DNA from 2 places in the Stenotrophomonas sp. YJH_SMC_101-4 genome. Region 1 is predicted to be linked to the other one. Evidence: predicted binding sites of a transcription regulator. Region 1 holds the regulator's gene; the other holds the start of a gene.
The links. Region 1 encodes FliA, which starts transcription of late flagellar genes. Its sites were predicted from a motif close to TAAAGTTTNNCNNNCNNNGGCCGATAA; they were not measured.

Region 1 (7,828 bases):
CCGTGACCACAGCATGAAAATCAAACGATTCGTCGCCGCCGACATGCGCTCGGCCATGAACCTGGTGCGCAAGGAACATGGTCCTGACGCCGTGATCCTGTCCAACCGCCGGATCGAGGAAGGCATCGAGATCGTCGCCGCCGCGAACTATGACGAGAGCGCCGTGCAGCGTGCACTGGAAGCCTCGCGCCGTGACGTGGCACCGCCGCCGGCACCCAAGCCGCGCACCGCCGCCGATGCCGTCATTGCCGCAGTCACCCGCCGTCGCAGCAACACCCCCGCTCCGGAACCGGTTGCCGCGACCACCTCGGCCGTGGCCGCCCTCGCCCGCGCCGCGGTCGGTGCCACCGGCCGTACCCTGGACAGCGCCGACGAGATCGTGCCGACCCGCGGCAGCACCGGCTTCGCCGCGACCCTGGCCCGCGCTGCCGTCAACGAACCGGCGCTGCCCGAACAGATCTTCGCCCCGTTCGCCGAGGCCATCGTTGCACCGGCATCGGCACCGGCCGCCAGCGCGCCAGCCAACCGTGCCCGCTTCCAGGTCGACCCGCCGCACGAGATGCATCACGAAAGCGCGGCCCCCGCCGTGCAGCCGCCGCCGCTGCCGGGCGCGGCTCCGACCGAAGCACAGCCGGAGATCGCCGCCAGCGAACCGGCAGTGGCCGACGCCGTCATCGAAACCTCGCCGGAGCCCACCCTCGCCCCGGCCCCGGTGCTGACCGTGGTCGCCCAGGACGACGCCGAGATCCGCCAGCTGCGCCAGGAAGTGGCCGGCATGCGCCAGGTGATCGAGCGCGAGATGAACCGCTTCACCGACGAGCGCCTGCGTGGCTGCCCGGTGCGCGCCACCGCGCTGGACCTGATGGACGAGTACGGTTTCGACGCCGGCCTGGCCCGCGACGTGGCCATGCAGATCCCGCTGGAGACCGAAGCCCACCGTGGCCGCGGCCTGATGCTGGGGCTGATTTCGCGCAAGCTGCCGATCGCCCCGGTCGACCCGCTGGAAGAAGGCGGCGTGATCGCCCTGGTTGGCCCGACCGGCGCCGGCAAGACCACCACCATCGCCAAGCTGGCCTCGCGCTTCGCCGAGAAGCACGCGCCGCGTGATGTGGCCCTGGTCACCACCGACACCACCCGCATCGGTGCCCGCGAGCAGCTGTACGGTTACGGCCGCCAGCTCGGCATCGCGGTGCACGAGGCCAACAGTGGCACCGACCTGGACCAGCTGCTGGAACGCCTGAAGGACTACAAGCTGGTGCTGATCGACACCGCCGGCCTGGGCCCGCGCGACCGCGCGCTGGCCGCCCAGCTGCAGTGGCTGCGTGCCGCCCGCCAGGTGCGCACCCTGCTGGTGCTGCCGGCCAATACCAGCTTCGGCGACATGGACGAGGTGGTCCGCCGCTTCGGCGCCGCCAACCTGCAGGGTCTGGTGCTGAGCAAGCTGGACGAGACCGGCCGCTTCGGCAACGCCCTGTCGGTGGCCGTGGACCATGCCCTGCCGATCACCTGGGTGACCGATGGCCAGGACGTTCCGGAGGACCTGCACCGGGCCAGTGCGGCCAATCTCGTACTTCGCCTTGAAGATTTGCGCCGCGCGGCCGATATGCCCTGCAACCCGGAGTTGAACCATGCCGTCGCGTGAGTACGCCAAGCTGACCAAGACCTTCCCGCTGTCGGCCACCCGCAGCGAGCCGCTCGGCCCTGTGCGCACCATTGCCGTCACTGGCGGCAAGGGCGGCGTGGGCAAGACCAACGTTTCGGCCAACCTGGCCGTGGCGCTGGCTGGCATGGGCAAGCGCACGCTGCTGCTGGACGCCGACCTTGGCCTTGCCAACATCGACGTGATCCTGGGCCTGAACCCCACCTTTACCCTGGCCGACCTGGTCGCCGGCCGCTGCACGCTGGATGACGTCATCGTCGAAGGCCCGAACGGCGTGCTGGTGGTCCCGGCCGCGTCCGGTCGCCGGCACATGGCCGAGCTGGCCCCGGCCGAGCACGTCGGCCTGGTCAACGTGTTCTCCGAACTGGAACGCGAACTGGACATCATGGTGGTGGACACCGCCGCCGGCATCACCGATGGCGTGCTGACCTTCTGCCAGGCCGCGCAGGACACCGTGGTGGTGGTCTGTGACGAGCCGGCCTCGATCACCGACGCCTATGCGCTGATCAAGGTGCTGTCGCGCGAGCGCGGCGTGGACCGCATCCAGGTGGTGGCCAACATGGTGCGCGACCCCAACGAGGGCCGCGTGCTGTACGAAAAGCTGACCCGGGTCTGCGAGAAATTCCTCGCCGATGTCTCGCTGAACTATCTGGGCTGTGTGCCGCAGGATGATTGGCTGCGCCTGTCGGTGCAGCGCCAGCAGCCAGTGGTAAAGGCCTACCCGTCCAGCCCGGCCGCGTTGGCGATCACCGAGATTGCCCGCCGTACCGCACGCTGGCAGGCGCCGACCGAACCGCGCGGCGGCGTTGAGTTCTTCCTCGAGCGTATTCTCAAGCAGCGCGGGGTGGCCGCATGAAAGGCGCAGCCCAGTACCGGGAAGTCCAGCGCACGGCGGCCAACGAGGTCATCGCCCAGCATTCGGACCTGGTGCGGCGCATCGCCCACCACCTGGCCGCACGCCTGCCGGCGAGCGTCGAGGTCGACGACCTGATCCAGGCCGGCATGATGGGACTGATCGAAGCCTCGCGCAGCTATGACGCCGACCAGGGGGCTTCGTTCGAGACCTATGCCTCGATCCGCATCCGCGGTTCGATGATCGATGAGATCCGCCGTGGCGACTGGGTGCCGCGCTCGGTGCACCGCCGTGCACGTGATGCCGCCGCCACCATCCGCCGCCTGGAACAGAGCAGTGGCCGTGCCGCCAGCGCCACCGAAGTGGCCGCCGCGATGGAGATGCCATTGCCCGAGTACCTGCGGCTGATGGAAGACGCTGCCCGTGGCCAGGTGCTGAGTCTTGAATCGCGCATCGAGGACCAGGGCGAGCTGGACACCGTGGCCCAGGGCGGCCCGACCCCGCAGCAGGTGCTGGAGCGCGGCGAGTTCGGCCGCGAGCTGGGCAAGGCCATCGGCCACCTGCCCGAGCGCGAACAGCTGGTGCTCTCGCTGTACTACGAGCAGGAACTGAACCTGAAGGAGATCGGCGCGGTGCTCGGCGTGAGCGAGTCGCGGGTCTGCCAGATCCACGGCCAGGCGGTACTGCGCCTGCGTGGCCGGCTGAAGCTGTTCGAGGCCGCCGACGCCGGCCTCGAAGAATGAACATCCCCGAGGCGGCTGCCCCCGGCCGTCCGGAATGAACAACAAAGGAATTCTGCTTTGAACAAGAACATGCGCATCCTGATCGTCGACGACTTCTCGACCATGCGTCGAATCGTCAAGAACCTGCTGGGCGATCTGGGCTTCACCAATACCGCCGAAGCCGAGGACGGGCATGCCGCGCTGTCGCTGCTGCAGAGCCAGCCGTTCGATTTCGTGGTCACCGACTGGAACATGCCGGTGATGACCGGCATCGAGCTGCTCAAGGCGATCCGTGCCGATGCCAAGCTGAAGACCCTGCCGGTGCTGATGGTCACCGCAGAAGCCAAGCGTGAACAGATCATCGAAGCCGCCCAGAGCGGCGTGAACGGCTACATCATCAAGCCGTTCACCGCGCAGACGCTGGAAGAGAAGCTCGGCAAGATCTTCGAACGCCTGGCGGCCAGCGCCTGATGGATACCACGGTCGACAAGAGCGCCCTCGCCCTGCGCCTGCAGGAGGCCCTGGACGCACTCGAGTCCGGTGACGAAGCCGCCTGGCGGCAGCGCATCGACGGACTGGTCGCGCTGCGCACGCAGCCGATGATGAGTGGGCTCTCGCGGCTGGCCCGCGAACTGGGGCAGGCGCTGGGTGAACTGCCGACCGTGCCGAGCGAAGCCGGGGAACTGGACGATGCCTGCGCGCGCCTGGACCACGTGGTGGCGATGACCGAACAGGCCACGCACCGCACCCTGGACCTGGCCGAGGAATGCCGCAGCCTGACCGAACAGCTGCGCGCCGAAGGCCTGCAGCCGGGCCAGGACGCGCAGCTCGAGCGCATCCGCCACAACCTGACCGAGATCGCCCTGACCCAGAGCTACCAGGACCTGACCGGGCAGATCATCCGTCGCGTGGTGGGCATCGTCCGCCGCGTGCACGAAGGCTTCGGCGCACTCGGCCTGCCACCGGAACAGCATCGCACCGACCCGGAACTGGCCGGGCCGGCACTGAAGGGACTGGACCGCCACGCGGTCTCGCAGAACGACGCCGACGACCTGTTGTCGGATCTGGGGCTGTAAGCATGAGCGCGGTATCCGACGACATCACTGCCGATTTCATCATCGAGGCACAGGAAATCCTGGATCGCCTCGGCGAACAGCTGGTGTCGCTGGAGCAGGCACCGCAGGACAGCGATCAGCTCAACGCGGTGTTCCGCGGCTATCACACGCTCAAGGGCGGCGCCGGATTCCTCGGCGTCACCGCCATGGTCGAGCTGTGCCATGCCGCTGAAGAAGCGCTGGGCGCCGCGCGTGCCGGCCAGGCGGTGCTGCAGGCCCATCACTTCGACGCGGCCCAGCAATCGCTGGACTACCTGCAGTCGATGCTGGATGCAGTTTCCTCCGGCACCGAGCCGGGCTATGCACCGCCGGACCTGATCGCCCAGTTCGACGTACACGGCGGTGCCTTGGCGGCACCCGCCGCCGCAGCAGCACCCGCCGCGGGTGGCAGCGACCTGATCACCGACGACGAATTCGAGGCCCTGCTCGACCAGCTGCATGGTGGCAACGCGCCGACCGCGGTCGCACCGGCGAAGAAGGCCGACGACGGACTGATCAGCGAAGACGAGTTCGAAGCCCTGCTCGACCAGCTGCACGGTGGCGCCGCACCGGGCACCAAGCCTGCTGCCGCCATGGCACCGGCGCCGGCTGCAGCCCCGCGCCCGGTCGCCGCACCGGCACCGGTGGCAAAGCCGGCCGCCAAGCCGTTGGCCGAGGCCGAACATACCGTACGCGTAGACACCAAGCGCCTGGACGCGATCGTCAACCTGATCGGCGAACTGGTGCTGTCACGCAATCGGCTCAAGACCCTGCGTGCACGCCTGCGCGATGAAGAATTGGACCGCGCCGTGTCCACCCTGGACATCGCCACGGCCCGCCTGCAGTCGGCGGTGATGCGTACCCGCATGCAGCCGGTGGGCAAGGTCTTCTCCCGCTTCCCCAAGGTGGCCCGCGACGTCGCCCGCTCGCTGAAGAAGGAAGTGGACCTGGAACTGATCGGCGCCGAGACCGAGCTCGACCGCAACCTGGTCGAAGCGCTGGCCGACCCGCTGGTGCACCTGGTCCGCAACGCCATCGACCATGGCGTGGAAATGCCCGACCTGCGCGAGGCGCAGGGCAAGCCGCGGATGGGCCACGTGCGGCTGTCGGCGCAGCAGGAAGGTGACTACGTCAGCATCGAGGTGCAGGACGATGGCGCCGGCATCGACCCCGAAAAGCTGCGTGCCAAGGCACGCGAGAAGGGCCTGATCGATCCGGAGGCGGCCGCGCGCCTGAGCAGCGAGGAATGCCTGCACCTGGTGTTCCTGCCCGGCTTCTCGACCAAGCAGCAGGTCACCGACATCTCCGGCCGCGGCGTCGGCATGGACGTGGTGCAGTCACGCATCCGCGAACTGAGCGGCCAGATCCAGATCCAGTCGGAGCTGGGCCGTGGCAGCCGCTTCCTGATCCGCGTGCCGCTGACCCTGGCGATCCTGCCGACCCTGCTGGTGCAGGCCGGTGAGGACGTCTACGCGTTGCCGCTGGCGCGCGTGATGGAAGTGCTGCACGCACCGCGCACGTCGCTGGGCTGGTTCGATGGCCGTGCCGTGCTCGACCGCCGCTCGCACACCCTGCCGCTGGTCGATCTCCGCCAGTGGCTGGATGTGACGCCGGCCGCCTCGCCCCTGCTGACCATCGTGGTGCTGCAGGCCGGCGAAGCGCGCTTCGGTCTGGTCGTGGACCAGGTGCGCGGGCGCGAGGAAGTGGTCATCAAGCCGCTGCCGAAAGCCCTGCGCGGCCTGCGCGGTTATGCCGGTGCAACCTTGATCGGCGATGGTCGCATGGCCTTGATCCTGGACGTGGACGGACTGCGATGACCCCCGCCGGGCGTCGCCCGGCGACCCGAAAACTGTGACTACCGTCTGTACGCGATCTACCGGTGTCTCAAGTCCCATTCATACACGCCGATACCGGAACCATGGATAGACTCAGCCTCATTGGACTCTTTCTCGCCCTGGCCTCGCTGGTCGGTGGCAGCATCCTCAAGGGCGCCGGCCTGGCGTCGTTGTGGTCGCCTGCGGCGTTCGTGATCGTCATCGTCGGCACCGTCGCCGCGATCCTGCTGCATACCTCGCCGGCGGTGTTCAAGCATGCGTTCAAGATCGTGCGCTGGGTCGTGCGCCCGCCGCACAGTGATCGCCGCGAACTGATCCAGCAGATCGTCGAGTGGAGCAACATCGCCCGCCGCCAGGGCCTGCTGGGCCTGGAGTCGCAGGTGGAAGCGCAGCAGGACCCGTTCCTGCGCAAGGGCCTGCAGCTGCTGGTCGATGGCGTTGAACCCGAATCGATGCGGCACATGCTGGAAATCGAACTGGGCAGCCAGGAGCATCAGGACCAGGCCGGCGCCAAGGTCTTTGAAGCGATGGGCATCTACGCACCGACCCTCGGCATCATCGGCGCCGTGCTCGGCCTGATCGCGGTGATGAAGAACCTGGCCGACCCGAGCAAGCTCGGCCACGGCATCGCCGCAGCGTTCACCGCCACCATCTACGGCATCGCCTCGGCCAACCTGCTGTTCCTGCCGGTGGCCGCCAAGCTCAAGAGTGTGATCTCGCACAACACCCGCGATCGCGAAATGGTCATCGAAGGCCTGATCTCGATCGCCCAGGGCGAGAACCCGCGCAACATCGAAACCAACCTCTCCGGCTTCCTGCACTGACATGGCCCGCCGCAAGCACCACGAAGAGCACGCCAACCACGAAGCATGGGCGATTCCCTATGCCGACCTGATGACGCTGTTGCTGGCCTTCTTCGTGGTCATGTACGCGATTTCCTCGGTCAACGAGGGCAAGTATCGGATCATGGCCGACGCACTCACCGATGCCTTCGGTGGCGCACCGCGCACCATCAATCCGGTGCAGGTGGGTAACAAGCAGGTGCAGGGTGGCGGCTGGGACAGCCCCTCGGTGATCAAGTCCGGCACCAAGATCGGACCCTCAGCGCCTGCACCGTCGCACGACCCGACCCTGCTGCCATCGATGGCCTCGCAGATGCGCATGCCGGTGTCGGTGCACAACCAGGAGCAGATCGCGCGCGCCGAGCGCCAGCTCAACAGCATCGCCGACCGCCTCACCGCCGCACTGGCGCCGCTGATCGACCGCGGCATGATCAGCGTGCGCCGCACCGAGCTGTGGATCGAAGTCGAGATCAACAGCGACATCCTGTTCCCGACCGGCTCGGCCGCGCTGGACGTGCATGCGCGGCAGACCCTGGCCAGCCTGGCCGAGGTGCTGCGTGACGTGCCCAACAGCGTGCGCGTGGAAGGGCACACCGACAACGTGCCGATCGCCACCGCCACCTTCCCCTCGAACTGGGAGCTGTCGGCCGGACGCGCCGCCAGCGTGGTGCATCTGTTCGCCGACCAGGGCGTGCAGCCGTCGCGGCTGGCGATGGTCGGCTACGGCCAGTTCCGCCCGCGCGAAGAGAACGACAGCGCGCAGGGCCGCAACCGCAACCGTCGGGTGATGGTCATCATCCTGGCCGACACCTCGCATTCGGT
Region 2 (7,828 bases), on a different contig from region 1:
AGCGCCTTCAGGAGCAGGGCCCGCTCAGCCTGGAAACGCTGGAAGCGCACATGCGCCAGGTCAGCAACGCGCTGAACGAGCAGCTGTCTTCATCGCAGCAGGACCTCAACCGCATCGAGAACCAGCTGATCGGCTGCTTCCGTCGCTTCATCCAGCAGTGGCCGGAGGAATCGGGCGACTTCACCGTCTCGGTGGCCTCGGCCGAGGACTTCCTCGCGCGCCTCGAACGCCTGGAACGCGATGGCCTGCCGCAGCACGAAGAGCGCTTCTTCGATCTGCTGCAGAACCAGAGCAAGAACAACCTGCTGGCCCTGCAGCGGCACAGCGCCGAGGCCCGCAAGTCGATCGGCCAGCGCCTGGACGAAGTGAACGCCAGCCTGGAACAGGTGCCGTTCAACCGAGGCACGCTGCTGACCATCGAACTGAACGACCGACGCCTGCCGGAAGTCGGCGAGTTCCACCTGCAGCTGCGCGAAGTGCTGTCGCAGCAGCAGACCGATCAGCGCGAGCTGGCCGAATCGCAGTTCACCGTGCTGCGCCAGCTGGTCAACCGCCTGGGCTCGCAGGAAGGCGAGGACAAGCGTTGGCGCGAGCTGGTGCTGGACGTGCGCATGCACGTGGAGTTCATCGGCGTCGAGCTGGATGCGGAAACGCGCCAGCAGGTCGAGATCTACCGCAGCGGCGCCGGCAAGTCCGGTGGCCAGCGCCAGAAGCTGGCCACGACCTGCCTGGCGGCCGCGCTGCGCTACCAGCTCGGTGGTGCCGACAGCCAGCTGCCCAGCTACGCCGCAGTGGTGCTCGACGAAGCCTTCGACAAGGCCGATAACGAGTTCACCGCGCTGGCGATGAACATCTTCGACAACTTCGGCTTCCAGATGGTGGTCGCCACCCCGCTGAAGTCGGTGATGACGCTGGAACCGTTCATCGGCGGCGCCTGCTTCGTCGAGATCAGCGGCCGCCACGACTCCGGCGTGCTGCTGATCGAGTACGACGAAGAAGGCAAGCGCCTGAAGCTGCCCGAGCGCAGCCGCCAGCAGGCCAACGAACCGGAAGAAGCCGAGGCCTGAGCGCCTCGGGCAATCCACCTGTAGGGCCGAGCCATGCTCGGCTGCTCTTCGCGACCTGAAACAATGTGCCAACCAAGGTTGGCACCTGCCATTTCATAACGTCCCTCACGAACCGCGGAACGTATCCCACGCCATCCGCGCGATCAGCACCACCACCAGCCCCACGAACAGCTTGCGGATGAACGGCGTGCCGCCCTTCAGCGCCAGTCGCGTGCCCACCACCGAACCGATGATGTTGGCCGCCGCCATCGGCAGCGCGAACAGCCACAGGATGTTGCCGGTCGGCACGAAGAATGAGATCGCCGCCACATTCGTCGCCAGGTTCACCACCTTCGATGCCGCTGACGCGCGCAGGAAATCCAGGCCGAAGAAGCGCACGAACAGGAAGATCAGGAAGCTGCCGGTGCCCGGCCCGAAGAAGCCGTCGTAGAACCCGATCGCCGCACCGATCGCCAGTGCGATCACCAGCTCGCGGCGGCCGATCTCCTGTGGCCGGTGCAACGCGCCGAAGTCCTTCTTCCACAGCGTGTAGGCCAGCATCGCGATCAGCAGGACCAGCACCAGCGGGCGCACCGCGTCCTTGGGCAGCAGGCTTACCGCAGTGGCCCCGGCGAAGGAGAAGATGAAGGCGGTACCAGCCGCGAACAGTACCGGCTTCCACGGGAAACGCACGTTGCGCGCGTAACGCCAGGCAGCCGCACCGGTACCGAACATCGAACTGAACTTGTTGGTGCCGAACAGCATCGCCGGTGTCTGCTGCGGCAGCACCGTGAACAGTCCCGGCAGCTGCACCAGGCCACCGCCACCGACGGCGGCATCCACAAGACCGGCGATGAAGGCGATCACCACCAGCCACCACAACTCGGGGGGAACCAGTTCCAGCACGGCGATCAATCAAGGTGGGGGCGCGACAGCATACGCCCTTCGCCGATGGATGCTGGCGGCGCCCCGCGCGACAATGCGCGCATGAGCCGAAAACCTGCCGATCCCTGTCCCTGCGGGCTACCCGCGGAGTACGCCGCCTGCTGTGGCCGTTTCCATGCCGGCGACACCGTCCCCGACGCCGAACGCCTCATGCGTTCGCGCTACAGCGCGTACGTGCGGGGCCTGGCAGGCTACCTGCGCCAGAGCTGGCATCCGGACACGCGTCCGGTCGAGTTGTCGCTGGATGACGCGCCCGGGCAGCGTACGCACTGGCTGGGCCTGACCGTCCATGAGCACACCGTCACCGGCGCTGACAGCGCCGAGGTGAGGTTCACCGCCCGCTACCGGGTAGGCGGCGGCAGCGCGGTGAAGATGACCGAACACAGCCGCTTCCTGCGCATCGACGGTCGCTGGTACTACCTCGACGCAGTCTGAGCCTCATCCCGCTGTCCGGCGTTCGCCCGGATCTGGTTGCGGCCGCCGTCCTTGGCTGCGTACAGCGCCCGGTCGGCGGCCTTGACCACCGCTGCCGGGCGCGGGTCCACAAGGCTGTCGGCCAGGCCGATGCTCACCGTCACCTGCACCACCGGGCCGCTGCCGCCGCGCCCGCGTTGCTGACGCCCGGCGTCATCGTCGCGGCTGCGGGTGCTGCGGTCGCGCAGCTGCATGCGGGTGTCCTCGATGCTCTGCCGCAAGGCTTCCACGGCATCCATGCAGGCGTCGGCCGGCTGGCCCAGGAACACCACCGCGAACTCCTCGCCGCCGTAGCGGAACGCACGTCCACCATCACCGACCCGCGCCAGCCGCGAGGCCACCAGGCGCAGCACGTCGTCGCCGGTGTCGTGGCCGTGGGTGTCGTTGAACGATTTGAAGTGGTCCACGTCCACCATCGCGATGCTGTAGGTGCCGCGCGCCCGTTGCAGGGTCTCATTGAAGGCGCGGCGCCCCGGCAAGCCGGTCAGTTCGTCGCGGAACGCCATGTGGAACGACTCCTGCAGCATCGCGCCCAGCATCAGCAGCAGGGCCGCACTGGCCAGCGCAGGCAGCAGCACCGGCTGCAGGAAGACCCTCGGCAGCATCCACCACAGGCACAGCAGCGCCAGCAGCATAGCCGTGTGCAGCGGCCGCGGATGCCGCCATGCCTGCCAACCCAGCGCCGCCGTGGCCAGCAGGAACAGCAGCGCCGGCAGCTGCGCCAGCGCGTTCCAGTCGGCCGGGATCCACGCCCAATGACGGTTCGACAGCAGATCATGCATGCCGCGCGGCTGCTGCGCGGCCAGCAGCAGGAAGATCAGCAATGCCGTACTGCTGGCGACGGAGCGCAACAGCAGGTCGTGCCTGCGCCGCCCACGCTCCGGCCACAACGACAGGCCGGCGAACAGCAACGGCAGCCACGCCGAGATGGCATGGAAGCGCAGCGGTGTCAGCGCGCTGACATGGCCGCTGCGCAGGTAGCCGCCGACATCCTGGTGCAGCATCGCGAACATGACTGCCACCACCAACAGCAGGCAGAGCGCACGCACCTGGTGGTAGAGAAGGGCCAGGCCGGCACCGAGGCAGGCCAGCAGCCAGGGCAGAACGCGTTGGGCCGGACTGGCCACGTCTTCGTTGCCCAACGCCGCCCACAGCACCACGGCAACCAGCACGGCGGGCAGCACGAACAGGTAGTGCGCAGGCTGGCGGAGCGGATGCAGGGGCAATCAGGAATTCCAGCGCGGTGACGACGCGGCCGCAGCATTGCCGTTAGCGGCGTTCGGGGCGGCTTCTTGAATGCGGCAGGCCCATCCATGTGAACGAAGTGACGCCGGACCATGACATCGCACTCACCCGCCGGCACCGATGCTGTCGGCATGGACAGCGTACCCGCCGCCGTCGCTGCCCCGCAGCACGATCTCGCCCACCAGTTCGCACGCGTGCGTGCGCGCAGCATGCAACTGGCCGGCCCACTCAGCGCCGAGGACGCCATGCTGCAGAGCATGGCCGATGCCAGCCCCAGCAAGTGGCACCTGGCCCACACCACCTGGTTCTTCGAACGCTTCGTGCTGGCCGGCTTCCCGGCTGCGCCTGCACATGACCCTGCATGGGACTACCTGTTCAACAGCTACTACAAGAGTATCGGCCCCGCCCATGCCCGGCCGCAGCGCGGCCTCCTCTCACGGCCCTCGCTCCAGCAGGTGCATGACTATCGCCAGCAGGTCGATGCACAGGTGCAGTCGCGGCTATCGGCAGGTGACCTGGACCCACACGCGCTGCACAACCTGCAGCTGGGCCTGCAGCACGAACAACAGCATCAGGAGTTGTTGTTGACCGACATCAAGCACGCGTTCTGGTGCAATCCGCTGCAGCCGGCCTACCGCGAGGACCTGCCCACCCCCCCTGGCGCTGCCAGTGCACAGGGCTGGATCGAATCACCCGAGCGCATCGTTACCGTCGGCGCTGCATCCTGGCCGCAGCACGCTGCGTTTGCCTACGACAACGAATCGCCGCCGCACCGCGTGCTGCTGCCGGCACATGCTCTGGCCGAACGTCCCGTCAGCAATGCCGAGTACCGTGCTTTCATCGATGCCGGCGGCTACCGCGAACCGCGCTGGTGGCTCAGTGAAGGCTGGGCGTTGCGTGAAGCCGAGGACTGGCAGCACCCGCTGTACTGGGATGACACCCTGCAGCGCGAATACACCCTGGGCGGTTGGCGCGAGCTGGATCCGCACGCGCCGGTCTGCCATCTCAGCTACTTCGAGGCCGATGCCTGTGCTCGCTGGGCCGGGGCACGCCTGCCCAGCGAGTTCGAGTGGGAGGCCGCCGCCGCGTCTCAGGCGGTGCGGGGCCACTTTGCCGATGACGATCACCTGCACCCGCAGGCGGGGCAGGGCAGCGGCCTGCGCCAGCTGTTCGGTGATGTCTGGGAGTGGACTCACAGCGCGTATGGTGCCTATCCCGGCTACCGCCCTTTCGCGGGCAACCTCGGTGAGTACAACGGCAAGTTCATGTGCGGCCAATGGGTGCTGCGCGGCGGCAGCTGCGTCACGCCACGGGGCCATGTGCGCGCCAGCTATCGCAATTTCTTCATGCCGCCGGCGCGCTGGCAGTTCTCCGGACTGCGCCTGGCCAGGGACCTCACATGAGCACCGTGCACGACGCGCTGCAGGCGTTGACCGACCTCACCCCCGGCCGCCAGCAGATCCTCACCGACGTGGTGGCCGGGTTGTCGCGCACACCGCGCCAGCTGCCATCCAAGTATTTCTACGATGCACGCGGCTCACGCCTGTTCGAGCAGATCACGCAGACCTGCGAGTACTACCCCACGCGTACCGAGCTGGCGCTGCTGGCGCGGGTGCTGCCGGACATCGCCCGCAGCGTCGGTCCTCATGTTCATGTGGTGGAGCTGGGCAGCGGCAGTGGCCGCAAGACCGCGCTGCTGCTGGCGGCACTGCAGGACCCCGTGGCCTACACCCCCATCGAGATCTCGCGCGCCGCGCTGCTGTCCAGCATCGACCATCTGGCCCCGGCGCTGCCGGACGTCGAGATGCTGCCGGTCTGTGCCGACTTCACCCGCGCGGTCGCCGTCCCGGCACCGGAACGCGAGCCTGCGCGGCGCCTGTTGTTCTTCCCGGGCTCCACGTTGGGCAATTTCGTCGAAGAGGATGCCGTCGCACTGCTGCGCGCGATGCGCCAGACCATGGGCCGCGATGGCCTGGCCCTGGTCGGCATCGATCTGCACAAGGACCCGGCATTGATCGAAGCCGCCTACAACGATGTGCAGGGCATCACTGCTGCATTCACCCTCAACCTGCTGGCGCGCCTGAACCGCGAGATCGGCAGCGACTTCGATCTGGACGGCTTCCGCCACCGCGCCCGCTACAGCATTGCGCGGCTGCGCATCGAAACCGATCTGGTCAGCCAGCGCGCACAGGACGTCCGTCTGGATGGCCGCACCTTCCACTTCCAGGCCGACGAGCCGATCCGCGTCGAATACAGCCACAAGTACACCGACGACAGCTTCGAAGCGTTGCTGCTGCCAGCGGGCCTGCAGGTCGTGCGGCGCTGGGATGCTGAAAGCCCGGCCTATGGCCTGCGCCTGCTTCGCGCCCTTTAGCCGCCGCCAGCCCGCGCTGCTTCAGGTTCGCCTACGCTGCGCCTAAGATGGCCCTGCAACGGCAACACGGAGGACGCCATGCCCATTCTGACCACGCTCGGCCTGGCGGCCGTGCTCGCCGCGGCACCCGCTTCGACAGCAGCGCCTGCGGCCAGCAGCGATGCCGCTTTCAGCCGCTGCCTGGCCGTCCTGCAATCGACAGCCGCCAGCCAGGGCATCAGTGCCGACCGCTTCAATGGGATTATCGCCGGGCTCACCCCCGATCCCAGCGTGCTCGGCCTGCTCGACGCGCAGCCGGAATTCACCACGCCGATCTGGGACTACCTGGCCGCGCTGGTCGATCGCCAGCGCGTGGCTGATGGTCGCGCCATGCTGCAGCAGCACCGCGACCTGCTCGATCGGGTCTCGGCGCAGTACGGCGTCGATCCGGCCACCATCGTCGCGGTCTGGGGCGTGGAGAGCGACTACGGCCGCGTGTTCGGCAAGCGCCCGTTGCTGCAATCACTGGCCACGCTGTCCTGCGCCGGCCGTCGCCAACCCTTCTTCCGCGGTGAACTGCTGGCGCTGCTCAAGCTGATCGACCGCGGGGACCTGCAGGCCCAGGGGCTCACCGGTTCCTGGGCCGGTGCCTTCGGGCATACGCAGTTCATGCCCAGTACCTATGCACGCATCGCCGTGGACGGTGATGGCGATGGCCGCCGCGATCTGGTCGGCAGCATTCCCGATGCGCTGGCCTCCACCGCCAATTACCTCAAGCGCGCCGGCTGGCGCAGCGGAGAGCCGTGGGGCATGGAAGTGCGTATCCCGCCCGGTTTCGACGCCAGCCAGGCCGGGCGCACCCAGCGTCGGGCGCTGGCCGACTGGCGTGCGCAAGGTGTGACCGCATTGGATGGCAGCGCGTTGGCCCCGGCCAACCTGCCTGCCGACGCGCGCGCGGCCCTGCTGCTGCCGGCGGGCGGCAAGGGCCCTGCGTTGCTGGTGTTCCGCAACTACGACGCGATCTACAGCTACAACGCTGCCGAAAGCTACGCGCTGGCGATCGCCACGCTGGCCGACCAGCTGCGTGGCGGCACGGGCCTGGCCACGGCCTGGCCGACCGATGATCCCGGTATCGGCCGCGATGAGCGCCGCCTGCTGCAGACCCTGCTGCTGGCCCGCGGCCACGACATCGGAAGCGCCGACGGCATGATCGGTACGGCCACGCGTCGCGCTATCCAGGTCGAGCAGCAGCGCCTGGGCTGGGCCAACGCAGATGGGCGCGCGGGACAGCGTATCCTTCGCACTCTGCAGAACGCGCCGCGCACTGCACCGGTGCCCACGCGTTTCATGCTTCCCAGCAACTACAGTGCCGTGCAATCGTCGGCCATACGGAGTCGATCCCACGTGCAGCAGATCCAGGGTGTACGCAGCGGGCAGTACCAGGGGCTCGATGCCTGGCTGGTGGAAACCGGCGACGCCAGCGCGGCCATCAGTGTGTTTGGCGGCCAGCTGCTTTCCTTCGTGCCCGAGGGCCAGCCGGATCTGATGTGGCTGTCCCCCCGGCGCGCCGAACTGCCCACGCCGATCCGCGGAGGCAGCCCCGTCTGCTGGCCGTACTTCGGCCGCCAAGGCCAGGGCAACGACGTGCCCGCCCACGGTTTCGTCCGTACCGTGCCGTGGGAACTGCAACAGGCCCGTCGCTTGGACGACGGCAGCATCGAGCTCACGCTGGCACCCCCGGTGCTGCAGAGCCTGGACCTGCGAT

Region 2: AC5P8D_RS18680 (GGDEF domain-containing protein) is a predicted target of FliA. The motif match lies at 3,735-3,761, and genes of this name have one in related genera.

What each region holds. Positions count from the first base shown of each region.
Region 1 covers NZ_JCAFTP010000001.1:1,072,112-1,079,939, forward strand. Annotated here, with positions in the region: gene flhF (flagellar biosynthesis GTPase FlhF) at 14-1,642, shown strand; gene AC5P8D_RS04965 (MinD/ParA family ATP-binding protein) at 1,629-2,516, shown strand; gene AC5P8D_RS04970 (RNA polymerase sigma factor FliA) at 2,513-3,256, shown strand; gene cheY (chemotaxis response regulator CheY) at 3,314-3,706, shown strand; gene AC5P8D_RS04980 (protein phosphatase CheZ) at 3,706-4,311, shown strand; gene AC5P8D_RS04985 (chemotaxis protein CheA) at 4,314-6,146, shown strand; gene AC5P8D_RS04990 (flagellar motor protein) at 6,248-6,988, shown strand; gene motD (flagellar motor protein MotD) at 6,990-7,828, shown strand, end outside.
Region 2 covers NZ_JCAFTP010000006.1:2,971-10,798, reverse strand. Annotated here, with positions in the region: gene AC5P8D_RS18695 (ATP-binding protein) at 1-1,067, shown strand, start outside; gene AC5P8D_RS18690 (sulfite exporter TauE/SafE family protein) at 1,173-1,952, opposite strand; gene AC5P8D_RS18685 (YchJ family protein) at 2,034-2,426, shown strand; gene AC5P8D_RS18680 (GGDEF domain-containing protein) at 2,408-3,691, opposite strand; gene egtB (ergothioneine biosynthesis protein EgtB) at 3,842-5,113, shown strand; gene egtD (L-histidine N(alpha)-methyltransferase) at 5,110-6,084, shown strand; gene AC5P8D_RS18665 (lytic murein transglycosylase) at 6,163-7,828, shown strand, end outside.